One region of the Saccharibacillus sp. WB 17 genome, then DNA from elsewhere that is predicted to be linked to it. Evidence: riboswitches for the same ligand, from Rfam matches in the RefSeq annotation. Region 1 holds a riboswitch; the other holds the start of a gene.
The links. Region 1 has a riboswitch for S-adenosylmethionine ahead of FTE24_RS15105 (methionine ABC transporter ATP-binding protein). Riboswitches for the same ligand answer to the same signal wherever they lie in the genome.
Positions count from the first base shown of each region.

Region 1 (15,039 bases):
CCACGAGCGAGCCGGCCATGACGCTCCACAGCACTTTTTTGTGCTGCAGGGTGACGCCGTACAGCGCCGGTTCCGTAATGCCGAACAGTGCGGAGACGCCGGCCGAGATCGCCGTTGCGCGCAGGCGTCTGTCTTTGGTGCGGATCGCGACCGCGAAGCAGGCGCCGCTCTCCGCCGAGTTATGCGCCAGCGAAGCCGGCAGATACAGGAGTTCCTTGCCGGCCGATCCCATCGTGGCAATCGCGTACGGCAGCAGTGCTTTGTGCATGCCGACCGAGACGACGAACGGCAGCACGGCGGCCAGCAGCGCGACGGCGACCCAGCCTACCGTATCGAACAGCGTCAGGATGATCGAAGTGAAGCCTTCGCCCAGCGTATAGCCGAGCGGCCCGAGCAGCAGAAGCGAGATCGGCACGGTAATGACGAGCGCCATCATCGGAACGAAGAAGACGCGGATGACCTTCGGCGAGATGCGGGTAAACAGCTTCTCCATCTGCGCGTACAGCAGCACGGTCAGAATGGCCGGGAACACCTGGTACGGGTACGCGATATTGCGCACCGTCAGGCCGAACAGCTGCGAGCCTTCCGCCAGCATCGCGCCCATACTCGGCAGCAGCAGCGCGCCGACCGCGGACAGCGCGACAAGCGGACTGACCTTCAGCTTGTTCGCCGTCGTCACCGCGACGAGCAGCGGCAGGAAGTACAGCGGCGCATCGCCGATCTGGAACAGGATTTTGTACGTCTGCCCGTCCGAATCGATCCAGCCCGCGACGCTCAGCAGCAGCAGCAGCGACTTGAGCACGCCGCCGCCGGCAATCGCCGGCACGAGCGGGCCGAACACGCCGGTCAGGAAATCGAGAAATACGGCGCCCCATTTTCTTTTCTCCGCCGGCTTGTCGCCGCCGCCTGCCGCGGAACCGCCGTCTTCGGACGAAGCACCGGCATGGCCCGGACCGAGCAGGTCCACGACTTTTTCGTACACTTCCAGCACTTCGTTGCCGATGACGACCTGGCATTGGCTCGCCATTTTGACCGCGATCACGCCTGCGACGCTTTCGAGCTGCGGGACATCGGCTTTGTTGTCGTCGATCAGCGTAAAGCGCAGGCGCGTCGAGCAGTGCTCGAAATGAGACACGTTTTCTTTGCCGCCCACATGCTTCAGCACGTCGGCGGCGGTGCGTTTGTAGTCCATATCTATGCTCCTTTTTCAGGCGGTATGAAAGGTTTCAGCCATTTTTCAACTAAAAAAGGACCTAAAACGCACGAATCCGGAGATTCATTCGTTTTAGGTCCTGCCTGCATAACCAGTCACATGCCTAATGGTTTATTGAATTGCTGTCAGTGTATCGCATATCGGTGAAAGCGTCAACATCACGGACGGTTTTTTGTCGAAAAATTTCGAATGTTCGAATTCAAGCGGAATTCGACCCCTATCTCTCCCGTTGAACCCTAGTCCTAGTCCAGATCCAGAGCCGCCCAAGGATCTTCTTCGTTCATCTTCGCTTCGATCGCTTTCTCCAGCGCCTCCACGTTCTCCGCTTCGACGACATCGCTGTTCACCATCGCATACGGGCCGAAATCGCATTGCCCGCAGTTGCCGAGACAGCCGTATTCGATCACATCGTATTCGGGATTGGCTTCAAGCTTGTCGAACAGCTCCTGCGTGCCGTGGTGCATATTGCTGGCACAGAACTCGATAATCGGTCTGATCATCATTTTCTCACCTATTCTCATTTATTCTCAGCCGCATGACGGCAAACTTGGAATGCTTCTTTAATTTTCGATCCATTTATATTATAATACAAGAGAGACTTTTGCAAAGTTTGATTTATTGTTTCATTCTTTTGCAAAATGATTCTCCGAAGTGACTACGCGGTTACAACTGTACGCTTCAAACATTTGAGAGGAGCTGACCATAATGAGTGAAAGTACACAACTCGACATGTATGATGAAGTTCTGGACGTGCTGGACAAACTGCGTCCTTTCCTGCAGCGCGATGGCGGAGACGTTGAATTGGTTGACGTTGAAGACGGCATCGTGAAGCTGAAGCTCGTCGGCGCTTGCGGCAGCTGCCCAAGTTCCACGATTACGCTGAAAGCCGGTATCGAACGCGCCCTGTTCGAAGAAGTCGAAGGCGTAAACGAAGTTATCCAGGTCTTCTAAGACGGACCCCGGTTCGTATCCAGGATTTCGCTCAGGCGAACATGGAACGAGAGCGTCGAATCTTCGGATTCGGCGCTTTTTGTTTGCCTTTTTGACGGGTTTGCCCTGTTGAAGAAAATGCCGAATCTCACCAAAAAAAGTCCCGTTCTCCATCAGGAGTCCGGGACTTTTGGCGTGAATCGGCAGATCGGGATCGGCGGTTCGGATGTTCGCGCTTAGAAAGCGGGAATGATCTCGCCTTTGTATTCTTCTTGAATGAACGCTTTGGTATCTTCCGAGTTCAGAGCCGCAATCAATTTCTTGATAGCGTCGGAATCTTTGTTGTCTTGACGGGTAACGAGCAGGTTCGCGTAAGGCACGTCGCTGTCTTCTTTGAACAGGGCGTCTTCGCCCGGGGACAGGTCGGCTTCAAGCGCGTAGTTGGCGTTGATCATGCCCAGGTCGACTTCGTCGAGCTGACGCGGAATCGCCGCGGCTTCGATCGGCAGGAACTTCAGGTTCTTGGTGTTCTCTGTCACGTCGCGCTCGGTCGCCGTGATGTCCGCGCCGTCTTTGAGCTTGATCAATCCTTGTTTTTGCAGCAGCAGCAGCGCGCGTGCCGTATTGGTCGGATCGTTCGGGATGGCTACGGTCGCGCCGTCGGCCAACTCGTCGATCGATTTGATCTTTTTGGAATAGCCGGCGAACGGTTCGATGTGTACGGAAGCGACGCTGACCAGGTCCGTGCCGTTTTTCTCGTTCTGCACGTCGAGGTAAGATTGCGTCTGGAAGAAGTTCGCGTCGAGCGATTTTTCGGCCAGCTGCGTGTTCGGCAGGATGTAATCCGAGAATTGAACGATTTCCAGGTTCACGCCTTCTTTTTCCAGCGCGGGCTTGATGTGTTCCAGAATGACGGCGTGAGGGACCGGAGAAGCGCCGACTTTGAGCGTGACCGCTTCGGTCGAAGCCGCGTCGCCGGAACCGGCAGCGTCATTGCCTGTCGAAGCCGTGGTACCGCTGTTGCTGTTGCCGCATGCGGCCAGCAGAGCGACGAGCGCAAGCGTGAGTACTGCGAGAATCCATTTTTTCATTGTGTTTCTCCCCTTTTGTTCGCTTTTTTATGTTTTATTTCCGGGTAAAATGAAGGACCAGACGATCGCCGATCATCTGAATGATCTGCACCATCAGCACGATGAGCACGAGCGATACGAGCATGACGGCCGTCTCGTAGCGGTAATAGCCGTAGTTGACCGCAAGCGTGCCGAGGCCGCCGCCTCCGACCAGGCCCGACATGGCGGTGTACGAGATCAGGGCGATAACCGTGACGGTGAAGCCCGCGATCAGGCCCGGCAGCGATTCGCGCAAGATGACTTTGTACACGACCTGCCACGTGGAAGCGCCCATCGACTGGGCCGCTTCGATTACGCCGCGGTCCACTTCGCGCAGCGCGGTCTCGACGAGCCGCGCGAAGAACGGAGCGGCTCCGATGACGAGCGGCGGAATCATGCCCCGCACGCCGATCGAAGTGTTGACGATTTCCTTCGTGATCGGAATCAACGCGATGATCAAGATGATGAACGGAACCGAGCGCAGGATGTTGACGATTACCGACAGGATGCTGTACAGCACCCGCAGCACGTACGACGACGACCGCGCCCACAGGAACAGCACGATGCCGAGCGGAAGGCCGAGAAGCAGCGTGAACAGGCTGGAGTAGCCGAGCATCTGGAGCGTTTCGACTGTGGCTTTGCCGAACTCTTCCCAGTTGACTTGCGAAAAATCGAGTTTGCCGTTCATTGCAGTTCCTCCACTTCAAGCCTTTGTTCGGTCAGGCGCCGCAGCGTGTTGTCGATCGACGCGGCGTCGCCTTCGAAACGGACGACCAGCTGCCCGTACGGCGTTTCCTTGATCCGCGAAATCGTGCCCTGCAGGATCGCGAAGTCGACGCCCGTCTCCTTCACCGTCTGCGACAGCGTCGATTGATACGTCAACTCGCCGATAAACGTCACTTTGACCGTCCGCGAAGACGGCACGTGCACGGCCCGAATCGCTTCTTCGAACATCTCTCCGCCTTCGGATTCGCGCTTGATGAACTCCTGCGTGATCGTCTCTCTCGGCTTGAGGAACACGTCGATGACCGGCCCCTGCTCCACGATGATGCCGCCGTTGATGACGGCGACCTTGTCGCAGATGCTCTGGATGACGTGCATTTCGTGCGTGATGAGCACGATGGTCAAGCCCAGCTTGCGGTTGATGTCGAGCAGCAGACGCAGGATGGAATCCGTCGTCTGGGGATCGAGCGCCGACGTCGCTTCGTCGCACAGCAGCACCCGCGGGTTGGGCGCCAGCGCCCGGGCGATGCCGACCCGCTGCTTCTGTCCGCCGGACAGCTGCGCCGGATATTTGCTCGCGTGTTCGGTCAGCCCGACCAGTTCGAGCATCTCGTTCACCCGGCGGTTGATCTCCGTACGCGATTTGCCTTCAAGCTTGAGCGGAAAAGCGACGTTCTCGTAGACGGTCGCCGAAGACAGCAGGTTGAAATGCTGGAAAATCATGCCGAGCTTGCGGCGTTCGCGCTGGAGCTGCCTCTTGCCAAGCCGGGTAATGTCCGTGTCGCCGATCCAGACCGAACCGCTCGTCGGCTGCTCCAGACGGTTGATACATCGGATCAGCGTGCTCTTGCCGGCTCCGGAATGGCCGATGATGCCGAAGATTTCGCCCTGGGCGATCTCCAGATTGATGCCGTTCAATGCCGTCATCGTCTTGCCTCTCGTGGTGTAGGTCTTAACCAAATTTTTGATGGTGATCACTCGGCTGGTCCTCCTAGCTGTCTAAAATCGCTTGTCTGTCGATTTGCCCACTTTAGGTTACGCGCTGTCGCCTTAAAGCCGGCGGGTATTCGCGTCGGATACCCGTTCTCTACGCCGGCCGCGCTTGCGGATCTAACCCGTGTATACCCCGGCTCGATAAATCAAAAAGCCCTTTTTGATAGACAAAAAGGGCTCGCATCGTATGCGGAAAGTCACCTTCTCATCTCCCAGAACCGTGGCTTGCGTTCTGTAGGAATTAGCACCATGACACCCTGCGCCGCGCGTCTCGTTCGGACGTTCGCCTGCAGGATCGGTTGCCGGGCTTCATCGGGCCTGTCCCTCCGCCTCTCTCGATAAGAAAAATCTGAGATATCTAATTGGAAAGCTGGGGATTACGGAAGTTCAAAAGAACCGAACCGAAATCCTTCACTCAGTATATTCAGTTTGGCACGTTTTGTAAAGGTCTCGCATGAAAATTTTCATCGCTTTCGGTCCGCCGGTTTGTCTTGCCGCCGCGGACAGATCCGGCATACAAAAAAGAAGCCTCCGCGGAGACTTCTTGGCCGTTCGCGCCTTCGCGCAAATTAGCATGCATCTTGCGCCGGCTGCCCCGCCGGGCGGTTCATCCGCTGCGCGGGGACTGCCGGGCACTCAGGCTTGCGCCGTTTTCTTGACGCGCACCGACGCTTCTTCGCCGGCCGGAATCCGGCTCAATTCCCAGGTCCGGATGCTCATGAAGCACAGGAACGCGAACAGGAAGTCCGTAATAAGCGTATGCAGCATCGGAGCGAACATGTAATATTCGCTGCCGAGGGCAACGAGGTTGAGAATGCCGCTGAGCGGCAGCGCGATCATCAGCACGATGACGATGACGCCGAGCTTGCGGATGTCCGGAATATGCGAGTAATTGCGAACCGCCATATGCCCGACGATCAGTACGAAAATGAGCAGCAGCGCGGACGCGATATGCAGCACGATCGACATTTTCGCCAGTTGGGTATGGCTGACGAGCGCACCCGTATAGACGACCGCATACGTGAACGCTGCCGAGAACACGGTCAAATTGCGAGTGCGCTTGCTGACCCGCTGCGCGGCGGGCGGCTCCTGGTAGCGCTCAAGGCTGCCTGCCCGGCGCACCGACAGCGCAAGCACGAGCGCGCTCGCGAACGCGATCAGCGCGAATCCGAAATGCAGCGCCATGATCGGCGGCGACTGCGAGAAGACGACGGCCAGCGCGCCCATGACGGCCTGCACGATGACGAAAAACGCCATGATCGCGGCATAGATTTGAAAATCGCGCCGTTTGCGCGCCCAGATCAGAAACGCCACAAGCGTGGCCAGCGCCAGCAGACCCGCGATACCGGCCGTCAACCGGTGCGTGTACTCGATCAGCGAACCGATCGTGGTGCCCGGCACGAACTTGCCGTGGCAGAGCGGGAATTGGCGTCCGCATTCCAGGCCGGACCCCGTTCTCGTCACGACCACGCCGTTGAACGAGACGAGCAGCATGATCATGCACGATGCGTAGCTCAGCCATTTCAACACTTTATATTGCAAAAGTCTCACCGCCGATTCGAAAAGTAGTGGAGGGCATTCCCGCGCCGCGAACCCCGCAGCCGCCGAAATGCCTTTTCCTTTTATTATACCGGAAATGTATCCGGGTTAAGAATTGTCTTTGTGACAAAAAATGTTCAAATGGACGGCAAGTTTCCGGCTTATTGCCGGATTCCGTATGACGTTTATCATTGATGCCGGGATCGAAGCCCGCACGCAGCAAAACGCCCGCCAGGGCAGCAGGCCGAAGCGGGCGTTTGCGGGATCAGTTCCGGCCGGCCAGTTGGCCGTGCACGGCGGCGGCGCGATCGAGGAAACTCTCGATCTCGGCGCGCGATTTGCGGGCTTTGTTCACGAAACGAATCAATTCCTTGCCGTTCGAAAAAGCGACGAAGCTCGGAATGCCGAGAATGTTCAGCTCGCGGCTGACCGCCTCGACTTCTTCGACGTCGACCTGGATCAGCTTGAGCCGGTCTTTGCGCTGCTCTTCGACTTCGGGCATGAACGGATCGATAAAGTGGCAGTCTCCGCACCAATCGGCGCGGAATACGGCTACGGTCAGTCCCGGACTTGCGATCTGCCGATCGAAATCGGCTTGGGTACGAATTTGTTCCATGCGAAATCTCTCCTTTGATCTTTCGTTATTCGGGCATCAATGCCGGTCTGTTTATTTTACCTCAATTTTGCCCGGGAATCATCCGCGCTGAAGGCGCATCAGCGGACGCAGCGCTTTTTGCAGCGGACGCGGGTACGAGCCCAGTTCGTCGCGGCGGATGACCCGCAGCACGACGAGCAGCACCAGGTAGATCGACGGCACGATCAAGCCGACCGCGCAGCAGGCGATGAAGAACGCCAGGCGGGCGTGCATGAACGCGCTCATCCAGCTGCCCAGCTCGCTGAGCCCGAAGCTTGCCGCGGCGACGACCATGCAGGTCGCGATGAATGCCGGCCAGCGGCTGCCCAGCACCGAGAACGACACGATGCCGCGCAGCGTGTGCAGGTTGAGCAGCGTGATCACGAGGAAGCAGACGCCGGTCATGCCGATGATGCCATAGATGCCGTAGCTGCCGAGCAGCGGCGCAAGCGCCACGCTGCCGGCGATTTTGACGACGAGGCCGATCGCGACGTGCACCATCGAGCGGCGGGCCAGGTTTATCCCGAGCAGCATCGAGTTGCTGACCATCATCGTGATCTGGAAAATGGTGCCGAGCGTCAGGATGGCGATAATGCCGGCGCCGTCCAGCGTACTGAACAGCAGGCCGTTGACCGAATAGGCGGCGCAGCCGAGCGCCAGCACGAGCGGCATGCCCGTCAGCGTGGCGATGCGCATCGCAAGCGTCACCTGCTGCTGCAGATGCTGCGTGTCTTTGCGGGCGAAAGCGGCCGAGATGATCGGAATCAGCGACGTGCTGAGCGCGATCGCGAGAATCGGCGGGATACCGGCGACGCTCTGGGCGCGGCTGCCGAGGATGCCGAGCTGCATCGTCGCCATCGCGTCGCCGATCTGTCCGATGAGCAGCGGCTTGACGATCGTCGTGTCGATGAAGTTGATCGCCGGAACGGCGAGCGCCGTCAGCACGATCGGAATCGACAGTTTGAAAATGTCGCCGTAAATGCGGCCAAGCGGAATAGTTTGATCGTGACGATTGATCAGCGTCCGTCCTTTTTTGCGTTCTTTCTTCGACAGCTTCAGCGAAGCGAACAGCATGATCGCGAACGCGCCCAGACTGCCCAGTACGCCGCCGAATGTGGCGCCGGCCGCGATCGTCTCGCCGTTCTTGCCCATCTGCAGCAAAATGTAGGCCAGCAAAATCGCGGTGAAGACGCGGGCGACCTGCTCGATGATCTGCGAGACGCCGCCGACCGCCATCATGTTGCGGCCCTGGAAATAGCCGCGCATCATGGCGATCGTCGGGAACAGGATCAGCGCCGGCGCAAGCGCCCGGATAGCCGGGGTCGCTTCCGGCAGCTTGATCAGCGCCGTGTACCACGGCGCGAAGATATACAGCAGCAGCGTGATCACGACGCCCATCATGCCGGAGAACAGCAGCGCCGCGTAATAGATGCGTCCCGCTTCCTGCGGCCGGTCGAGCGCGTAGCGCTCCGAGATCATCTTGCTCAGCGTGCTCGGGATGCCCGCCGTCGCGACAGTCAGCAGCATGAGATACACGTTGTTGGCGGCGCTGAACGAAGCGTTGCCGACGGGTCCGAGCATATGTTCCAGCGGAATCCGCTGCACGAGACCCAGCACCCGGGCGACGAGCGCGGCCGCCGCCAGAATGAGCGTCCCTCTGATAAACGATTCCTTTTTCGACAAAACCTATTCCCTTCTTTCTCCCGCAAAAAAAGCCGCAAGCGGCTTCCTTACACGATCCATATGATCCATATAATGAAAACGACAATCATGACGACCTGCAAAATGCCTTTGACGAGCGTGCTGCTGAGCAGCCCGACGAGGGCGCCCCAACCTGCGCGCAGCGCCTGCTTGAAGTTCGATCCGTGAATCAGCTCGCCGATCACCGCCCCGATAAACGGGCCGAGGATAAGGCCGAACGCCGGAATGACGAACGGGCCGAGAATCAAGCCGACCGTGCTGAGCTGGATCGACAGCTTGGAACCGCCGAACTTCTTGGTCCCCCAGGCGCCGACGACGTAATCGGCCACGATCAGCGCCACGAAGATCACCGTCTGGATAATCCAGAACCAGACCGTCAGCTCGTTGAACGAGAAAAACCAGCCGTAGACGAAAAAGGCGAAATAAATCGCGACCGCTCCCGGCAAAATCGGGAAAATCAAGCTCGCCATGCCGACGATAAACAGCGCGACCACAAGTACCCAACCCAGTATATCCAATGCGACCATGCCAGGTCCTCCTATGCTTTTCGGTTAGTGTCGCCTGTCCTCAAGCGGACGGGTCGTCTTCGCGCCGGATTTTGGATGCGGGCGTCTGCGACGCCGCGGCCGCCGGCTCGGCATCGTCGAATGCCTTGCCGCCGAGCATGTATTCGCGAATGACCTGCACGATGCCGTCTTCGTTGTTGCCCGCCACGACCACGTCGGCTGTCTCCTTGACGGCGTCCTGGGCGTTGCCCATCGCGACGCCGAGTCCCGCCGCTTCGATCACCGCGATATCGTTCAGGCTGTCGCCGACGGCGATGACCTGCTCCATCGTAATGTCCAGCAGCTCGCATACCTGCGCGATCCCGCTCGCTTTGGAGATGCCTTCCGGGTTGATCTCCAGATTTTCCATCGACGAGTTCGTAATTTGCAGGCCGCCCATGTCCTGAAGCCGCATGAGGATCTGGTGCAGCACTTCGCGGTCCGGCGTATTGTAGCCGAACTTCAGCCATTCCTTGTCTTCCAGCGTGTCCGTCCATTGATCGCGGTTGTACAGACGTTCCGTCGTGTACGCCCAGAACCAGACGCCGTATTCTTCCGCCAGCGCGTGCATGCCGCGGACCGATTCCACGTCCATCAGCGCCCGGTAATGCAGCTGGTGCGGCGCTTTCCACACTTCGCTTCCGTTGACCGTCACCATCGGCGTCTCCAGGCCCAGCTCTACCGCGTACGGCAGGGCGTGCATCGCCGCGCGTCCCGTGGACAGGCAGACATGGAACCCTTCCTTGATCGCGCGGCGGATCCATTTGGCCGTCTCTTCCGACACTTGATGGTCGTCGTTCAGCAGCGTGCCGTCCATATCGAGCGCAAGCAGCTTGTAATCGTAGCTCGTCATTCTTTTTGCCCCTTTCAAAACGTGTTCGCTCTCGCCATTCTATCACAATTCCATCCATGCTCCAAAGACGTTCCGCCGACCCGAAAACGCCGAAAAGCCCGTCCGCCGGCAGAACCGGAAACGGGCCTTGCGTCTCTCCCCCTGGAGCTACAGCTTCATGCTGCGCCCGGACAGGGCGGATTGCAGCGCGGCGAACGTCACTTCCTGCGTTTTGCACGCGTCCGCATAGTCGGACCGGATCCGCGACGAATCGCCGGTACGCAGCGCATGCAGGAACGCTTCCGTCTGCCGCACGTACGGATCGCTCTCTTCGGCATGGCGCTTCTCCCCGTCGGCCCGCGTCTCCTTCAGCTCGCCCGGGGACCACTCCCACAGCCCTTCCCGCGCGTAAAAAGACAACCCGGCCCGGCCGACTCCCGCAGGCAGCACGCATGTGTTGGAAATGTTCGCGACGGCGCCGGATTTCATCTTGAGCGTGACCGTGCCGATATCGTGTACATTCGTCCGCTCCCACTCTTCTTCCGGGAACCGGCTGGCGTATACCGCCCGCACTTCGTCCACCTCGCCGGCGCAGTAACGCAGCAGATCGACGATATGCGTCGTCTGCTCGATAAACTGCCCACCGGACTTCTCCTGTCTGCGCCACCATTCGGCCTGCGGCATATCGCCCATCCACATGCCCGTCGCGATGCCGATCCGGCCGGGATGCAGCGCTTCGCGCAGCCGGTCCACGTTATCCTGATAGCGGAAATGGTAACCGACGGACGTGATCAGCTCCGGCGACTTGAGGCGCATGAATCCGAGAATGTCCTGCGGTACTTCGGCGTCGGTGCCGAGCGGCTTCTCGACGAGAAACGGAATGCCGCGCTCGATCAGCTCGCGTTCGATCTCGCCGTGCGCCATCGGCGGCACGCAGATGTAGACGGCATCGAGCGCCTGATGGTCCGCCAGCTCGGATACGCTTTCATAACCGGGCGCGTCGTACCGGATGCCGAACACGTCTCCCTTGTTTTTGCTGCTGCCGACGATGCCCGCGATCTCCACGCCTTCCGCCGCCGCGAGAATATCCGCGTGCTTGCCCGCAAACCACCCCGTACCCACGATTCCGATCTTTAGCGTCATGCGCTCCAGCCCCTTTTTTGTCCGCCGGCCGATCCGGCTTTTCTTCTTTCTAGGTTACCATGATTTTTCCGTAAAAATCCACTCTCCCCGCTTCCTGTTCTTCCTGCCAAAAAAGAAAGGCATCCTCCCCGGTAGGGAGGATGCCTGGCGTATCGCTTACAGTGCTTGAACCGCTCTGCGTCCGCGCGCGAACTTCGCGATCATGCCGTGCGAAGGCGAGAAGATCAGCGTCAGGATGAACAGGATGCCGGCGATCGAGACGATGCAGCCCGCGATCGAAGCGTCCAGCAGATACGAGACGAGGTAGCCGCCGACCGCCGAGACGATACCGACCGCCACGCTGAGACCGATCATGACGCCCAGACGGTTCGTCAGCAGGTAAGCGGTCGCCGCCGGGATGATCAGCATGCCGACGACGAGAATCGCGCCGACGCTTTCGAACGAAGACACCGCCGTCATCGACACCATGCCCATGAGCAGGTAGTGGAACAGCAGCACCGGAATGCCGCAGGCCGCAGCCATCGCCGGGTCGAATGCGCAGATCTTGAACTGTTTGTAAAAGAGTCCGAGCAGCAGCAGGATGACCGTCAGCGTAATCCCCAGCATCCAGACCGCCCTCGGCCCCATGTCGGCGCCTCCGAACGTCCACGTATCCCACGGCACGTAGGCGATCTCGCCGAACAGCACGCAGTCCAGATCAAGGTCGATATGCTGGGCGTTCAGGCTGATCAGCAGCACGCCGACCGCGAACAGCGCGGTGAACACGATGCCGATCGAAGCGTCCGACTGCAGGCCGGACGTCTGGAGCGACTGGATCAGGAATACCGTCAGCAGGCCGAACGCGGTCGCGCCGAGCAGCATCCACATCGAATCGCGGGTGCCGCTCATGAGAAACGCGATCGCGATGCCTGGCAGCACGGCGTGGCTGATCGCGTCGCCGACCAGCGCCATCCGCCGCAGGATCAGGAAGCATCCCAGAATGGAGCAGGCGCTCGCGACCAGAACGGCGGTCAGAATAATCCAAAAGTCCATCATTTGCGTGTTCCTCCTTCTGCGGCGTTCAGGCTTTCGGCGGCGTTAAGCGCGCCCTGATCCGCCGAACGGGCGTAATCGGCTTTGAGGCTGCGATGGCGCAGCGACCGGGACAGCAGGCCGCGGCCCGGGGCCAGCAGCAGCGACAGGGCGAACAGCAGCGTGGCCGCGAGCACCGTGACCGGTCCGGTCGGGATGCCTTCGCCGAGCGTGCTGATCGCCGCGCCGGAAGCGCCGCTCAGGGCGCCGAACAAGCCGGCGTACATGAGCATGACCGGCAGGCGGTCGGTCCAGTAGCGGGCCGCGGCCGCCGGCGTGATCAGCAGGGCGGCGACGAGCACGACGCCGACCGCCTGAATGCCGGCCGCGACCGCGACCGTCGTCAGAATGAGCAGGCCGTGCTCCAGCAGCCCGACCGGCAGGCCGATGCCGCGGGCGAAGCCCGGATCGAAGCTGATGAGCTTGAATTCCTTGAACAGCAGCATCGCCGCGACGATCAGCAGCACGGAGACGCCCATCAGGATGTAGACGTCGCCCGTGACCATCGCGGCCGCCTGGCCGAACAAATATTTGTCCAGGCCGCTCTGGCTGCCGCTGCCGCTATGCTGGATATGCGTCAGCATGACGGTGCCGACGCCGAAGAAGAACGTCAGCACGATGCCCATCGCGGCGTCGGACTTGATGCGCGTCCAGCGCGAGATCGCGCTGACGCACAGCACGGCGGCGATGCCCGCAATCAGGGCGCCGACGAGAAACAGCGAAGCCGATTTCACTTCATTGAGCATGAAGGCGACGCAGACGCCCGGCAGCGCCGCATGCGCCAGCGTATCGCCGAGCAGGCTCTCCCGGCGCAGAAACGTGAAGCTGCCGATAACGCCGCTGCCCAGACCGAGCAGCGTGCAGCCCATCAGAATCCAGCGCGTATTCGGATCGCTCCAGAGCGAGATCAGCCAATCCAGCATGTGTGTGTCCTCCTTGTCCGCCGCGGCTGCGGCCGCTTGCGCATGTCCTTGCGCATGTCTCTGGCCGCCTTCATTCGCCGACCAGCGCTTCCCGGCCGCTCGAACTGACGATCGCGAGCTTGCCGCCGTACGTCTCGTGCAGCAGCTCCGGCGTAAACGTCGTCTGCACCGGGCCTTCGGCAATCAGCTTTTTGTTGAGCAGCAGCACGTGGTCGAAATATTCTTCGACCGTGGACAGATCGTGATGCACGACCAGCACGGTCTTGCCGGCCTGCCTCAATTCGCCGAGCAGCGCGATGATCGCTTTCTCTGTCGCGGCATCGACGCCGGCGAACGGCTCGTCCATGAAGTAGAGATCCGCTTCCTGCGCCAGCGCCCGGGCGAGAAACACCCGCTGCTGCTGGCCGCCGGACAGCTGGCTGATCTGCCGCCGCGCGAAGTCGGCCATGCCGACTTTGTCGAGCGTGTTCATCGCCAGTTCCTTCTCTTTGCGTCCCGGGCGTTTGATCCAGCCCAGATGGCCGTAGCGGCCCATCATGACCACGTCGAGCGCGTCCGTCGGGAAGTCCCAGTCGACCGACTCGCGCTGCGGCACGTAGCCGACGCGGCTGCGCATCTTTTTGTACGTGTCGCCGTAGATGCCGACCGTGCCGGAGATCGAAGGCACGAGGCCTAGGATCGCTTTGAGCAGCGTCGATTTGCCCGCTCCGTTGGGCCCGATCAGGGCGACCAGCTTGCCTTCGGGCAGGGTGAAGCTGACGTTCTCGACCACCGCTTTTTTCTGGTAGGCGACGGTCATGCCCGTTACGTTCAGCGGCGCGGCCGAAGCCGGCTGCCGGGATGAAGTGTTCATCTGTTCATGCCTCCTCTTGGAATTTCAGGATCGGAATTTTGTCGGTCACGGCTTGCGATTTATTTCAGCGCTTCCGCGATGGTGTCCGCATTATGCCGGATCATGCCAATATAGGTGCCTTCCGGCGTTCCCGGTTCGCCCATCGCGTCGGAGAACAGTTCCCCGCCGATCCGGACTTCGTGTCCCTGCCTCGCCGCTCCCGCGACGATCGCTTCCATCGATCTTGCCGGCAGGCTCGATTCGACGAACACCGCTTTGATATTGCGCTCGACCAGATAGTCGCGCAGCGTGCTGACGTCGCGTGCGCCGAATTCGGCCGCCGTGCTGATACCCTGCAGGCCGACGACTTCCACGCCGTACGCCTGGCCGAAGTAGCCGAACGCGTCATGCGCCGTCACCAGCACCCGGCCTTCTTCCGGGATCTCCAGCATGCGCTGCTTCACGTAGGCGTCCAGCTGCTCAAGCTCCCGGACGTAGCGCTCGCCCTGCTCGCGGTAAGCGGCTTCGTTCGCCGGGTCCGCGGCAATCAGCGTATCGCGCATATGCTCCGCCGCGGCCGTCCAGAGATCGACGTCGAACCAGACGTGCGGATCGAACTCTTCGCTGTTCTCCGTTCCGATCAATCGCTCCCTCGGCATGTGATCCGTGACCGCGACGACCGTTTTGCGCAGCGCCATTTTCTCCAGAATGCGCTCCATATTGCCTTCCAGATGCAGCCCTCCGTAGAAAACGACTTTTGCCCGGTCCAGCTTGCGGATATCGCCCTGCGAAGCTTTGAATAGATGCGGATCGACGCCCGGTCCCATCAGCGTCGTTACTTCGACGAATTC
Region 1 is NZ_VPFK02000027.1:55,701-70,739, reverse strand. It holds gene FTE24_RS15130 (beta-glucoside-specific PTS transporter subunit IIABC) at 1-1,192, opposite strand, end outside; gene FTE24_RS15125 (YuzB family protein) at 1,456-1,713, opposite strand; gene FTE24_RS15120 (NifU family protein) at 1,919-2,164, shown strand; gene FTE24_RS15115 (MetQ/NlpA family ABC transporter substrate-binding protein) at 2,380-3,234, opposite strand; gene FTE24_RS15110 (methionine ABC transporter permease) at 3,269-3,940, opposite strand; gene FTE24_RS15105 (methionine ABC transporter ATP-binding protein) at 3,937-4,953, opposite strand; SAM riboswitch class I at 5,171-5,313, opposite strand; gene FTE24_RS15100 (COX15/CtaA family protein) at 5,605-6,510, opposite strand; gene FTE24_RS15095 (thioredoxin family protein) at 6,773-7,123, opposite strand; gene FTE24_RS15090 (putative polysaccharide biosynthesis protein) at 7,202-8,824, opposite strand; gene FTE24_RS15085 (DUF456 domain-containing protein) at 8,872-9,360, opposite strand; gene FTE24_RS15080 (Cof-type HAD-IIB family hydrolase) at 9,410-10,240, opposite strand; gene FTE24_RS15075 (Gfo/Idh/MocA family protein) at 10,388-11,362, opposite strand; gene FTE24_RS15070 (metal ABC transporter permease) at 11,519-12,397, opposite strand; gene FTE24_RS15065 (metal ABC transporter permease) at 12,394-13,356, opposite strand; gene FTE24_RS15060 (metal ABC transporter ATP-binding protein) at 13,427-14,209, opposite strand; gene FTE24_RS15055 (metal ABC transporter solute-binding protein, Zn/Mn family) at 14,269-15,039, opposite strand, start outside.

Region 2 (15,039 bases), on a different contig from region 1:
GCGATCACTTCGATGGCGGACGCGTCAAAAGTTGTTTTTTTGTTCATGACCGATGTTCTCCTTCCGTGTTGCCGTAATGTTCGCCAGCGGCGCAGCCGATGACGCGATATGTCTTTTTTTACTCAATACATATGTTCATTATTTCTTATACCCAATTTTATGCTCTTTCGCCCTTTTGCGAATTTGCGGCGCAAAAGCGCGCGGATGCGGAAATCGGGGCTTTTCATGCGTTGGGGCAGGATTACGCTTGCGCACGCCGAATACTTAGGGAAGCACGTCCGTTTCACCACTAACCCGGCAGCAAGCCGACACAAGGAGGATTCCATGCTATCGTTCAAAAAACCCGATGTCGAGCAGTTCTTCCGTACGTTTGCGATCGAGAATTTCACGGTCAGTCCGGATGAAGAACAGCTTGTGTTCAGCACCAATCTCAGCGGCAAGTTTGATCTCTGGGCCATGGATCTTCCGGATACGTTTCCGTATCCGCTTACTTTTAACGGCCAAAACTGCCACGATCTCAAATACGACAAAAACGGCCGCTTCCTCGTAGCCGGGTTCGACTGCGACGGCGACGAGAACGCGCAGCTCTACGCGCTGCAGCCCAAAGGCGGCGAACTGCTGCCCCTGTGCGTCAAAGAAGGCCACCGGCACATGAACCCGATCCTGTCCGAGGACGGCAAGCGTCTCTACTATACGTCCACCAAAGAAGACCCGACCTACCTCAGCGCCCTCTGCTGTGACCTCAAGACGGGGCAGGAAGTGTCCGTGCTTCAAGGTTCGGGCGACGCTTCGATCTTCCTGATCGACGTCGGTCCCAAAGAAGAACATCTCGTGTACGCCAAACATTTCTCCAATACTTACGCCCCGGCGTTCGTCTGCTCGGGTGACGACCACGTCTCGCTCGACCCGGAAGCCGAAGGCGAATATACGGTGTCCGACTGCGTGTTCACGGGCAAGCACGAACTGCATTACCTGACCAACGCGGGCAAAGACTTCTCCTACCTGGCCCGATTCGATATCGAGAGCGGCACCAAAACGGTCCTGCTCGAACTCGAAGGCGTCGATTTCACGTCGGTCGCCTATGACAAGGAACGCGGCCTGCTGTACCTGAGCGCAAGCAAGGGAGTCGCCGACCATCTGTACACCTACGATCTGGAAAGCGGTTCGCTCGGCGGCATCGCGCTTCCGGTCGACGTCCTGTCTTCGCTCAAAGTGGCGGAGAGCGGCAATGTGTACGTGCTCGGACGCAGCGCCGTCAGCCCGACCAACATTTTCAAAAAAGAACCGTTGTCCGACGAATGGACGCGCTGCACCAACTACGGCGTACCGGGCATCGCGGAGTCGGAGCTCGTGCGGCCCGAAGTACTGACCTACCCGTCGTTCGACGGCCTGGAGATCGAAGCGCTGTTCTTCCGGGCTCGCGAAGGCACGTCCAACGGGCATACGATTCTGTGGCCGCACGGCGGGCCGCAGGCGGCGGAACGTCTCGGATTCCGTTCGCTGTTCCAGTTCCTCGTCAGCCGCGGCTTTCATATCTTCGCGCCGAACTTCCGAGGATCGACCGGCTACGGCCTCGCTTTCTGCAAGCTTGTCGAAGGCGATTGGGGCGACGGTCCGAGACTGGACAATATCGCCGGGCTGGACTGGATCATCGACAACGGCTACGCCGAACGCGACAAGCTGCTGCTGATGGGCGGAAGCTTCGGCGGCTACATGGCGCTTCTGCTGCACGGACGCCACGCCGATTATTTCAAAGCCGTCGTCGACATCTTCGGTCCGAGCGACCTGTTCTCGTTTATCGAATCGGTACCGGAGCACTGGAAGCCGATCATGAATCAATGGGTCGGCGATCCGGTAGCGGACAAGGACAAATTGATCGCCTACTCGCCGATAACGTACCTGGACGGCATGACCAAGCCGATGCTCGTCATTCAGGGCGCCAACGATCCCCGCGTCGTCAAAGCCGAATCGGACCAGATCGTTCAAGCGCTGCAGGGCAAAGGCGCAGACGTCGAGTACCTCGTGCTGGACGACGAAGGACACGGATTCTCGAAAAAGGAAAACGAGATTCGCGTTTACCGCGCCGTTCTGGAATTTTTGGAAAAAGCGATCAAGGAACAGCCGGCCGGCGTAGAAGCCTGACCGTAAATATCCGGCGTCAAACACCCGCAAGCCAGGCGATTCATATCGCTTGGCCGGCGGGTTTTTTCGTCATGCGCGTTATGTTGGACCTTTGAACAAGACATCGACTATTGACAAACTTTCGCTTCGACCTTACTCTTTGAATAGTCCGTTCGTTGATAACGATTATCGTTTTCAATTAAAATTTATTCGGAGAGGGAGAATACATACTTATGAAAAAGATCTTTTTGCCCCTGCTGCTGCTGCTCGTCGTCGCGTTGACCGCCTGCGGAGGAGGCCAGACTGCCCAGAAGTCCGGCAGCAGTACCGCCGCGGCCGCCGATTCCAAAACCGCCGATCCCAAGGCTGCCGAAGCTTCCACGGGAACCGTCGCTTATCAATCGGAGAACGGCCCTATCCAGGTGCCGGCCAATCCGCAGCGCGTCGTCGACCTGTCGAGTTATACCGGCACGCTGATCCAGCTCGGCGTTCCGGTCGTCGGCGTGGACACGTGGACCAAAAACAACCCGAACTTCAAAACCGATTTGGCGGACGTGCCCGAAGTTTCGGCCGACAATATCGAGAAGATCATCGAGCTGCAGCCCGATCTGATCATCGCTTCGAGCGACGTGAAGAACGCCGACAAGCTCAAACAGATCGCGCCTCTCGTCACGTACACGTACAACAAAGTGGATTACCTGACGCAGATCGAAGAAGTGTCCAAAGCGGTCAACAAAGGCGACGAAGGCGCCGCCTGGGTCGCGGACTTCAAGACCCGCGCGCAGCAGGCCGGCGAAGAGATCAAAGCGAAGATCGGCGCCGACAAGACGATCACCGTCATGGAAGGCGACGCCAAAAACCTGTACATCTTCGGCGATGCGTGGGGCCGCGGCACCGAAATTCTGTATCAGGCCATGGGCCTGAAAATGCCGGACAAAGCCAAAGAAATGACGTCCAAGCAGGGTTATTACGAACTGTCGCTCGAAGTGCTGCCGGAATACCTCGGCGATTACGTCATCTTCAGCAAAACGCTGAGCGGGGACAATTCGTTCCAGGAGACCGACACGTACAAAAACATTCCGGCGGTCAAAAACGGGCAGGTCTACGAAGTCGACGCCACGGGCTTCTACTTCAACGACGCCAAATCGCTCGACTACCAGCTCGATTTTTTCAAAAAGTCTTTCCTGGGCGAATAACTTTGCGCGATGAAAACTTCCGCTTCGACTCGCGTTTTCCGTTTCTTTCCGTTTAAGCTGCTGCTCAGCCTGATCGCCCTGGCGCTGCTGTTCGTCGGCTCGATCCTGCTCGGAGCCAAAAACATCTCGCTGCCCGACATCTGGAGCGCGCTGTTCGTTCCGGGCGCAACAAATGCCGATATCTCGATCATTCGGGATCTGCGGCTTCCGCGCGAGATCGGCGGCATGCTCGTCGGCGCCGCGCTCGGCGTCTCCGGCGCCGTCATGCAGGGGCTGACGCGCAATCCGCTGGCCGATCCCGGCCTGCTCGGCGTGACGGCCGGCGCCAACGCGGCGCTGGCTGTCGTGTTCGCTTTCTTTCCGGCCGTCGGCTATTTCGGCGTCATGATCGCCTGCTTCATCGGAGCGGCGTTCGGCGTAACGTTCGTGTTCGGCCTGCTTGCGCTGCGCGGCAAAACGCTGTCTCCCCTGCGCATGATTCTGGCGGGCGCGGCCGTATCGGCGCTGCTTGCCGCCGCGGCCGATACGATCGCCCTGGAATTCAAAATTTCCAAAAGCGTATCCATGTGGACGTCCGGCGGCTTGATCGGCACCTCTTGGGGGCAGCTGCAAACGATCGCTCCGGCCATCGTGCTCGGCCTGGCCGTGGCGCTGCTGCTGTCGCGGCATCTGACGATCCTCAGCCTGAACGAATCGACCGCGGTCGGCCTCGGCTTGAACACCGGCTGGATCAAAGTCGCCTTGTACGCGGCGATCACGCTGCTGACCGGAGCCGCGGTGGCGCTCGTGGGCAATCTCGCGTTCGTCGGGCTGATGATTCCCCATTTGGTGCGCATCTTCGCGGGCACCGATTACCGGAGCATCCTGCCGCTATCCGCCGTGTTCGGAGCGGCGTTCATGATCATTGCCGATACGCTCGGCCGGATGCTGAACGCGCCGCTTGAGACGCCCGTCGCCGCGATCGTCGCCGTGCTGGGCCTGCCGTTCTTCCTGTTTATCGTGCGCAAAGGAGGGAAAGGCCTCTCATGAACCGGATGCTGCATATGCTGCGCCGCCTGCCCCGACATAACGGCGTGCTTGTTACGCTTGCCGCTTTGATTTTGGTCACCTTTTTCGTCAGCTTGGGTCTCGGTTCTTCGTCCGTCTCGTACGGACGGATCATTCCGACGCTGCTCGGCAGCGGCACGTTCAAGGACGAATTCGTCCTGTTCGATATCCGGATGCCCCGCATCCTGATCACGCTGCTGGCCGGCATGGCGCTCGCCCTGTCCGGAGCGCTGCTGCAGGGCATCACGCGCAACGAACTGGCCGATCCCGGCATCGTAGGCATCAATGCGGGAGCCGGCGTCGGCGTGACCGTATTTTTCCTGTTCGCTCCGATCGAAGTCGGCACGTTCGTCTTTCTGATCCCTGCCGTCGCTTTTGCCGGAGCGCTATTGACCGCCGTGCTGATCTACCTGTTCGCTTACCGTCCGGGCGAAGGCGTGCAGCCGATCAAGCTGATTCTGATCGGTGTCGGCTTCTCCACGGCTCTGTCCGGCGTCATGATCGTGCTGATCTCTTCGGCCGAACAGGGCAAAGTCGATTTTATCGCCAAATGGCTCGCCGGCACCGTCTGGGGCACCGACTGGCCGTTTGTGTTCGCGCTGCTGCCCTGGCTGCTGCTGCTTATTCCGTTCGCGCTGGTCAAGACGCGGTCGCTGAACCTGCTGTCGCTCGGCGAAGCTTCCGCCGTCGGCGCCGGCGTGCCGATCCAGAAAGACCGGATTCTGCTGCTGCTGACCGCGGTCGCTCTCGCCGCTTCCGCCGTATCCGTCACCGGCGGAATCGCTTTTATCGGCCTGATGGCGCCGCATATCGCCCGCGCGCTCGTCGGACCGGCACATCAGCGGTTTATTCCGGTCTCGATCCTTGTCGGCGGCTGGCTGCTGCTGCTGGCCGACACGATAGGGCGCAGCCTGAACGATCCCGGCGGGATCGCGGCCGGCATCGTCGTCGCTTTTATCGGGGCGCCGTATTTCCTGCATCTGCTGCTCAAAAAGCCGAACTGAACCCAAACCGCAAAAAACCAAAAAACGCCCTTCCGCCTTGCGGTCCCTTGCCGGGAACCGCTTGAGCGGAGAGGCGTTTGCTTATCGTTCGCCGAATCGGCGGTAAAGGTTGCGTTGGCGCGGCCTGCTGGTCCTGCTTCTGGCGTTGCCTCTAGTTTTGCATGATGAAATCGCGTTTGATTTTGTAATTTTGGTCGTCGAACACCTGGATCAGGTTATATTTCGTATCGCGCTGGGCCGGAATCTTGCCGGCGGCGCGGATAATGTCGAGCGTCTGCTCGATATTGACCTTGTGGGTCGTGCCCGCGGCCGATACGACGTTTTCTTCCATCATCGTGCTGCCGAAGTCGTCGCAGCCGTAGCTGAGCGACATTTTGCCCACTTCCGGTCCCATCGTGACCCACGACGATTGGAAATGCTTGATGTTGTCGAGCACGATGCGGCTGATTGCCACGTTTTGCAAATACTGCTCCGGCGTCTGCTTCTCGACTTTCATGTTCGTGTTGTCCGGCTGGAACGTCCACGAGATGTAGGCGAGGAACCCTTCGGAATCGTAGCCGTTGCGAATGCACTCGTCCTGGGCTTCGCGCACTCTCAGCATGTGCAGCGCGCGCTCTTCGTACGATTCGCCGAAGCCGATCACCATCGTCGCGGTCGTGTTCATGCCGACTTTGTGCGCCGTCTGCATGACGTCCATCCAATCGCGCCACGAGCCTTTGAGACGGCTGATCTTGCGGCGGGTCCGGTCGTCGAGAATCTCGCCGCCTCCGCCGGGCAGGGAATCAAGTCCCGCTTCGTGGATCGCGCGGATCGTATCTTCCATCGACATGCCGGACAGCTTCTGCATCTTCATGATTTCCGCGGGCGAGAACGAGTGCATCGTCACGTTCGGGAAATGCTGCTTGATCTTGCGCAGAATGTTCAGGTAATATTCGAACGGCAGATCCGGGTTGACCCCGCCCTGCATCAAAATTTCCGTGCCGCCCACGTCTTCGGTCTCCTGAATTTTTTGCAGGATCACTTCATCGGGAAGCACGTACCCTTCGGGCGAACCCGGACGGCGGTAAAACGCGCAGAAACGGCAAAAAACGTCGCACACATTCGTATAGTTGACGTTGCGTCCGATGACGAACGTCGTGATCGGATCGGGATTTTTGCGAATCATCAGCTCGTTGGCGGCATGTCCCAGCTTCTCGATCTCGTTCGTTTCGTACAGGGCGATCGTATCTTCGACGTCGAGACGTCCCCCGTTCAAAGCTTTATCCAGTATTTTATCAACCGCACTCATTGCATGCAGCCTCCTTTGTGAAAATAGGTTCAAATAAAGTGAGTCGTATCCGTTCGGGCCGTACTGCACAATCTCTATTTTGAAAAGTTAAAATTTAATCGGGCCCTGCAATACAACTAATCCTATCACACTTTACATAAGAATTAAATATGAGTGAACTTCGATCCGCCGGCAAAAAACAAAAACCGGTCCGCCGAAGCGGACCGGTCTGCTGCTGCTTGGCGCCGTTAGGCGAGCAGCACGGCGATCAGCGCGATCAGCGCCGGCACCGTCTGGATAAACAAAATTTTGAATTTGGCCGTAGCCGCTCCGTAAATGCCGGCGACCATTACGCAGACGAGGAAGAAGATCTGGATATGCGCCCCCGCCTCCGCGTTCGGATACACCAGGCCGAATACAAGACCCGCCGCCAGAAACCCGTTATACAGCCCCTGATTGGCCGCAAGCGACAACGTCATGTCGGCAAATTTCTGCTCCAGTCCGAACGCTTTCATCCCGCGCGGCTTGTTCCACATAAACATTTCCAGGACCAGAATATACACGTGCAGCAGCGCGATCAGCGCTACCAGGACGTTGGCCACCCATTCCATCGCATTCCCTCTTTTCTTCTGAGGCTTTTGCCTATTTCCATTCATTGTAACAGAAAAAAGAGGTTGCTCCCTTTAGCGAAGGAAAGTTAATCGGCCAGCGCCTGTTCCAGGTCCGCAATCAGGTCGTCGACGTTCTCCAGGCCGACCGAGAAGCGCAGCAGGCCGTCGGCAATGCCGCGCTCAAGCCGCACTTCGCGCGGCATCGCCGCATGCGACATCATCGGCGGATACGACAGGATGCTCTCAACCGCGCCCAGGCTGACCGCAACGAGCGGCAGCTTCACGCGGTTCAGCAGCCGTTTGGCCCGCTCCTCGGAGCCGACGTCGAACGACACGACCGCGCCGTAGCCGGTCGACTGCCGTTCGTGGATGACGCGGCCCGGATGCTCCGGCAGGCCCGGGTAGTAGACGGCTTCCACGTCTTGACGTTCGGACAGCCACTGCGCGAGCCTGCGCGCTCCGATCTCGCTGCGCTCCATGCGGGCGCCGAGCGTCTTGATGCCGCGGATCAGCAGCCAGCAGTCCTGCGGCCCGAGCACCGTGCCGAGCCCGTTTTGCAGCTTTTTGAGCTGCGCGGCCAGCTCCGGCGTGCGCGCCACTGCAAGGCCGGCCAGCACGTCGCTGTGTCCGCCGAGGAACTTCGTCGCGCTGTGCAGCACGATATCGACGCCCTGTTCGATCGGCCGCTGATAATACGGCGTCATGAACGTGTTGTCCACGAGCGTCAGCAGGTCATGCTCTTTGGCCCAGTCCGCTACCGCGCCGACGTCGGTAATCTTGAGCGTCGGATTCGACGGCGTCTCCATGTAGACGCCTTTGGTGTTCGGACGCAGCGCCGCTTTGACCTGATCGAGCTCGGTCATGTCGACGAAGGTCGTCTCGATGTTCATGCGGCTCAAAATGGTCGTCAGCAGCCGGTACGTGCCGCCGTAGACGTCTTCCGTGACGATCAGGTGATCGCCGGCCGAGAAGATCATGAGCGCCGCGGAGATCGCGGCCATGCCGGACGCGAACGCGTAACCGCCGGCTCCGCCTTCGAGCAGCGAGATATAATCTTCGAGCGCCTGGCGCGTCGGGCTGCCGGAGCGGCTGTAATCGTACTGCGGCGGATTATAAATGTCGAAATGGTGGAACGTCGACGCCTGATAGATCGGCACGCTGGACGCGCCGGTCGCCGGATCGATCTCCGCGCCGAAATGGATCAGCTTCGTGTCGAAATGCCGGTCTTTGAGCGCCTGCGCCGCTTCTTCGGGCGTTTGCAGCTGCCGGGGCGCGGCCGCGGCCTGCTCCGGCGTGCGTCCTTGCGGCTGCGCCGTTTTCTCCGTGCCGGTCTCCAAACTGTCGCCGTTATTCCCCTTGTTTACGTCGGTCATATTAAGCTTGCGCCCCTTCCGTCTCGTTCCAAGCCGCCTGCAGCGCGCCATCCAGATCCGCGATCAGGTCGTCGATATGCTCGATGCCGACCGAGAAACGCAGCAGCTTGTCGTCCACGCCGATCGCGTCGCGAATTTCCTGCGGAATATCCGCGTGCGTCTGAATCGCCGGATACGTCATCAGCGACTCGACGCCGCCCAGACTTTCCGCGAAAGCGATCAGCCGGATATGACGCAAGATCGGATCGATCCAGCGCGCGTCTTTGACTTTGAACGAGAAAATACCGGTATTGCCGCTCGACTGCCGGTTCTGTACGTCGTGTCCCGGATGCTCCGGCAGACCCGGATGGTAGACGGCTTCGATCTGCGCATGCTGCTGCAGAAAGCGCGCAAGCGTCAGGGCGTTGCTCTCGTGCCGCTCCATCCGCAGCGCCAGCGTCTTCATGCCGCGCATTAATTGGTAGGAGTCGGTCGGGCTCAGCACCGCGCCGATCGAATTGTGGAGGAAAAACATTTCTTCGGACAGCTCTTTGCCTTGGGTCACGATCAGGCCCGCCAATACGTCGTTATGCCCGCCCAGGTATTTGGTGGCGCTGTGCACGACGATGTCGGCGCCGAGTTCGATCGGACGCTGGAAAAACGGCGTCAGCAGCGTGTTGTCGACGATCGTCAGTATCCCGTGCGGCTTCGCCCAGTCGGCGACCGCCTTGATATCGGTGACCATCATGAGCGGATTGGTCGGCGTCTCGATAAACACCGCTTTCGTATTCGGCGTGCGCAGACGCTCGATGCCTTCGAGATCGTTCGTATCGACGTATGAGGCTTTGACGCCGAACCGGGACAGCACGCGCTCCAGCAGGCGGTACGTGCCGCCGTACAGGTCGAGCGAGACGATCAGATGGTCGCCCTGCCCGAACAGCGCAAATACGGTCTGCAGCGCAGCCATGCCGGAACTGCACGCGAAACCGGCGTCGCCCGCTTCCAGCTTGGCCGAAGCTTCTTCCAGCACGCTGCGGGTCGGGTTCTTGGTCCGGGTATAGTCGAAGCCGGTGCTCTGGCCGAGCCCCGGATGCCGGTAAGCGGTCGAATGGTAGATCGGGAACGTCACGCCTCCCGTCTGCGGGTCTTCAAGCGAGCCGATCTGCGCAAGCGCGCTTTCGATTTTGAGCTGTCTGTCGTCCTTCATGGTCATTCCTCCTGAATGGATCGTGGATTGATTGAGTGAGTGATTCAGATGCCGGCGCCGTAGTCGCTGAACGATACTTCTTTGGTCAGGTCGACCTGATCGAACGGAGTCTCCTGGTAGACGTAATAGTTGAGCCAGTTCGAGAACAGCAGATTGGCGTGCGCTCTCCAGGAAGACAGCGGCTTGCGGGTCGGATCGTCGTTCGGAAAATAGTTTCTCGGAACCGGGATATCCATCCCTTTGGCGATATCGCGGTCATACTCCCATTTGAGCGACAGCGGATCGTATTCGGAGTGGCCGGTGGCAAAGATCTGCTTGCCGTCGCGGGTCGCGACCAGATAGACGCCCGCTTCTTCGGACTCGGCCAGAATCTCGAGTTCCGGGCTGCGCAAAATATCTTCCCGCTGCACGTCCGTATGGCGCGAGTGGGGCACGAAGAAACATTCGTCGAAGCCGCGCAGCAGCTGCACGTTGGTCTTGTTCATCGTATGCGGGAAGACGCCGAAGCATTTGTCCGCCAGCGGAATTTTGTTCACGCCGAAGTGATGGTACAGGCCGGCCTGCGAAGCCCAACAGATATGCAGCGTCGAAGTGACGTTCTTCTTGGACCACTCGAAGATCTGGCGAATCTCGTCCCAGTAGCTCACCTGCTCGAATTCGAGCTGCTCGACCGGCGCCCCGGTAATGATCATGCCGTCGAAGCGTTTGTGCTTGATTTCGTCGAACGTTTTGTAAAAAGTGTTCAGGTATTCTTCCGACGTGTTCTTGGACGTATGCGAACTCGGGTACAGCAGCACGACGTCCACCTGCAGCGGCGTGTTGCCGATCAGGCGCAGCAGCTGCGTCTCGGTCGTCTCCTTCGTCGGCATCAGGTTCAAAATCGCGATGCGGAGCGGACGGATATCCTGGCTGTACGCCCGGCTCTCGTCCATGACGAAAATATTTTCCTTCAGCAGCACTTCCATGGCGGGCAGATTATCGGGTACTTTAATCGGCACTTTCCATTCACTCCTTTTACGTTTTGACGTTTGACGTTGAATGTGGACACGGGTGTCGTGCGATCGAGCATTCGGCAGCCGGAAAAGCGTTTTTCGGCACGAAAGTGTACCAAAAAGACCTTTCCGGGCAAGCCGAGAAAGGTCTATATAAAGCTAGCGCCTCTCTCATCTGTCAAGTTACCGGATGCGCGACGCTAAGATCGAAGCTGATCGACTCGTGCCTCGTCTCTGTTCGCACGGCGTGCCGTGACGACAAGGGCTGATCGACTCGTGCCTCGTCTGCGTTCGCACGGCGGGCCGTGACGACAAGGGCTGATCGACTCGTGCCTCGTCTCTGTTCGCACGGTAACTTGCAAGAATTAGCACCGTACGACAAAGTCGCCGGTTGCCGGGTTTCATCGGGCTAGTCCCTCCACCTGCTCTTGATAAGATTCCACTGAAATATTCAATTGTCGAATTCCCGACACTTTCGCCGGGATAACGTTAGATTCAATTATACACATTTTATGCATTCAAGCAAGAAGCGGGCTGTATCGATTTTCTTCATCTACAGTTTCGCCGCGGCGGAGCCGATAACGTAAGCATCCCTTGTCACAAACAAGACCTTGAAAGGCCCTAGGGTGCAGGTTATACTTAACGAGGGTTTTATGAAAACAATTTTGAAAACAAGAGGTGACTTTCAGATGGACGGCGACCCGAGGCCCAAGCGCGAGAGAACGCAGCACGCATCCGACAATCGAAAAAACGGCCGACCGGCGTCAATGCCTCCATGTATGGAAGTTAACTGACCGGCCGCCGCCTTAAGGGCTGAACTGCCGTTCAACCGTTTAAGGCGACGCCCGTTCCGGCGACGGCCTGTTTTTTCCTGCGCTCTCCCGCGAATTCGAGACTATTTCACCAGACGAGCGATCGTCTCATTTCGAAGGAGTTGAACCGCATGAAAATCCGGCATGTCAAATACGGCGTTTTTACGCTGATCGAAAATGAAAAACTGACCGACACGCTCACCCCGCCCGAAGAAGGCTTCTACTGGATCGATGCCGATCTCGACGACGTGACGCTGCTCCAGCTCACGTTCGGCCTGCACGATCTGGCGGTCGAAGATATGCTCGGCGAGGAAGAACAGCGGCCGAAAATCGAAATTTACGAGAACCACTATTTTACCGTCGTCAACAGTATCCGCTTCGACAACGAAGAGATCTTTATGCGCGCGCTGAACATTTTTCTCGGCCGGCATTTTATCATTACGGTAACCCGGCAGAAGATTCACGAACTCCGCACGGTCAAGCCGATCATGTGGGAAGAAGAAGTGCATACGCCGGACCGCTTCATGTATCTGCTGATCGACCGCGTCGTCGACAACTTCTTCGCCGTCGGCGACCGGATCGAAGACCAGATCGAGCAGCTGGAAGAAGATATCCTGATGAATACGAAGCGCACGCATCTCAACGATATCATCGGCCTGCGGGCGGAGATTCTCTGGCTCAAAAAGGTACTGGTGCCGCAGCGCGAAGTCATCAATATTCTGAACAAAAAAGATCTGCGCCTGATTGACGACGAGCTGCAGAAATATTTCAGCGACATCTACGAAAATACGGTCAAAGTGTCCGAGGCTTTCGATACGTACCGCGATCTGATGGGCAACCTTCGCGAAGCGTACCAGTCCAGCATTTCCAACCGCGCGAACGAAATCATGAAGGTGTTCACGGTCATCACGACCATCTTCATGCCGCTGACGGTCGTGACGGGCATCTACGGTATGAACTTCGACCATATGCCGGAGCTGCATTGGACGTACGGCTACCCGATGGTCATCGCGCTCATGGTCGTGCTCGGCTTTACGATGTACCTGCTGTTCCGCAAAAAAGGCTGGCTGTAAGTTCGGCGCGTTCGGCGCCTTCCTGCATCGACCCGCTCCGCACACGCACGCATACAAAAGGGCTGTTCCCGCTTCCGGCATCCGGAGCTTGGAACGGCCCTTTTTGGCGATCCGCGGCGCAGGCGCAAGATTAAGCCTGACGCCTGGCGTCCGAAGCCGGGTTCAACCGGCGTGCGTGCCCCGCTTGCGGCCGGATGCGGCAGGCGCGGCGGCCGGCTTAGGCGCGATGACGACTTCCGGCGCCGATTCCACTACGGCTTCGGCGACCGCTCCCGGCGCAGGCTGCCCTGCCGGTTCCGGTGTCATCGCCGCTTCGGCTTCGCGGCGCTCCGCGGCCCGGCGACGAAGCATGCGCAGCATCCGCAGCTGCTCGTACAGAATCTCCAGGCCCGGTTCGCTCGGCGGTTCTTCGCCGTACACTTTCTTCAGGACGGGCTTGAGAAAAGAATCGCCCAGTTCGGCATACGCCCGCATGACGGCTTCGCGCTGCTCCTGCGGCATCAGCTGCAGTTCGTGCTCGATTACGGATTCCAGGTCGTATCCGTTCTTCTCCAGCGATTCCATCATGTCGATCAGCTCGCGCCGATCCAGACCGCTGGCCTCGCTGATCTGAGACAGCGAAGAACCGACTTTGGCGGATTCCAGCAGCAGCCGCGTCGCCCGGACCCGTTCGGCTTCGCGCTTGAACTTGCGCTCTTTGCCTTTGTACGTCCACGCTTCGAATTCTTCCTCGTCCAGGCGCCGCTCCACCCAGTCGAGCGGGAAAGTATGCTTGCGCTCCAATGTTCGCGTATGCTCCAATACCGCTTCGCCGTAACGCTGCACGGTGTTCTCGCCGATCCCCGGCAGCTCGCGCAGCTCTTCCTGCGTCCGCGGCATGAACGCCGCAATGAGCCGCAGCGCGCGATTGGTCGCGATCAGATACGGCGCCCGGTGCTCTTCGGTCGCCCGCACCCTGCGCCAGGCGGCCAGCCGCTGGTACAACTCTTCGTCGGCGTTCAGTTCGCTGTAGCAGATCAGCCTCTGCGTGAAGCGGCCGCGCTGACCGGCTTCGAGAAATTCCTGAAACGTATCCCGGATCACCGGCCGATACCCTTCGGCAAGCTTGGCCGCCAGCCGGTGGCGGTACACGGCCAGCATCTCGTTCCAGACCGAGCCTTCGTACCAGATTTCGCGCTCCGGCCGCTTTTCCCCCGCGGCGTCTTCCCGACTCCAACCGCTGATCCACAATCCGTCTTCTTCTTCGATCCAGACCTGGGCCGACTCGATTTCATGCTCCTTCTCAATTTCCATCCGGTTCAAAAATACGATCGTCATTTCGTTTCCCCCCGTTGTGTCGCGCGACGTCGACAAGTTTGCAGCGAAAACGCAAAAAAGCACCCCTCCTACATGGATATGTAAGAGAGGTGCTTCCTCCGCGCTTGTATGCTGTTGCCCTTATCATACTCTCGATACGGAAGAAGAGTCAAGATTCTTTTGGCGGCTTTTTGCTGCGTCGACATCCGGGCCGCTCACGCCTGATTGTCCAATGTCTCCAGCCGCTTTTGGAGCGGTCCCCGCCAGGCGTCGGCCAATTCGCGAACGTCCAGCAGGCTGCGGATCGCTTCGGCATCGTCTTTGCGCTTGTACTTGATCTCGTTCGCGCGCATGACGGTCATGCCGGCCGGATGGCGTTCCAGCAGTTCCATCCGGTCTCCGGCCTGGATCAGCCCTTCACGGACGACCCGGAAATAAAAGCCGCTGTAGCCCGTCTCCTGCACTTTCTCCGGCAGTTCCGGCACGCCGTAGCGGACCGACAGCTTGAAGCAAGGCTGCCTCGGCTGGCTAAGCTGCACGATCGCTTCGCCGATAACGAACGTATCGCCGATACAAAAATCTTCTTCCGCTCCGCCCGCGATCGATAAATTTTCGCCGAAAGCGCCCGGGCCGAGCTTCGGCAGCACGCCGTCTTCCCAGAACGCAAACCGGTCCGTCGAATAGACGCAGACCGCTTTGTCCGGACCGCCGTGATTTTTGAGATCGGCCTGCCCGTCGCCTTCGAAGCCGAGCGTACCCAAATACGCGGCTCCGTTGACCGGTTCTTTGAAGATTCCGGTCTGCACTTCCTTTTTGCCGTTCGGTACGGATCTGGGCAGTCCGACGTTCACTGCCGCGATTACGACTTCCTTCATGTTGCATTCCTCCGTTTCTATGGCATGGCGACCCATTGGCCGAAGACGAGCGTGTTGCTCAGCGGCCGCCCGGCCCCGGTCAGCGTCCGACCGTTCGCGTACAGCGCCGAAGAAGCGCCGCCGTCCAGGTTCATCGCCTGCTTGGCGCCCATTTTCTGCATGACCTGCGCCCATTGGCTCATCGTC
Region 2 is NZ_VPFK02000015.1:63,643-78,681, forward strand. It holds gene FTE24_RS07585 (HAD family hydrolase) at 1-47, opposite strand, end outside; gene FTE24_RS07590 (S9 family peptidase) at 325-2,142, shown strand; gene FTE24_RS07595 (iron-hydroxamate ABC transporter substrate-binding protein) at 2,355-3,317, shown strand; gene FTE24_RS07600 (FecCD family ABC transporter permease) at 3,327-4,346, shown strand; gene FTE24_RS07605 (FecCD family ABC transporter permease) at 4,343-5,368, shown strand; gene mqnC (cyclic dehypoxanthinyl futalosine synthase) at 5,520-6,656, opposite strand; gene FTE24_RS07615 (DUF1304 domain-containing protein) at 6,884-7,246, opposite strand; gene FTE24_RS07620 (trans-sulfuration enzyme family protein) at 7,333-8,619, opposite strand; gene FTE24_RS07625 (PLP-dependent transferase) at 8,621-9,805, opposite strand; gene metA (homoserine O-acetyltransferase MetA) at 9,850-10,803, opposite strand; SAM riboswitch class I at 11,129-11,235, opposite strand; gene corA (magnesium/cobalt transporter CorA) at 11,741-12,682, shown strand; gene FTE24_RS07640 (HRDC domain-containing protein) at 12,845-13,999, opposite strand; gene FTE24_RS07645 (MOSC domain-containing protein) at 14,194-14,853, opposite strand; gene FTE24_RS07650 (phosphodiester glycosidase family protein) at 14,871-15,039, opposite strand, start outside.
Region 2: linked by a shared signal. The riboswitch ahead of metA (homoserine O-acetyltransferase MetA) and the one ahead of FTE24_RS15105 (methionine ABC transporter ATP-binding protein) in region 1 are both predicted to bind S-adenosylmethionine.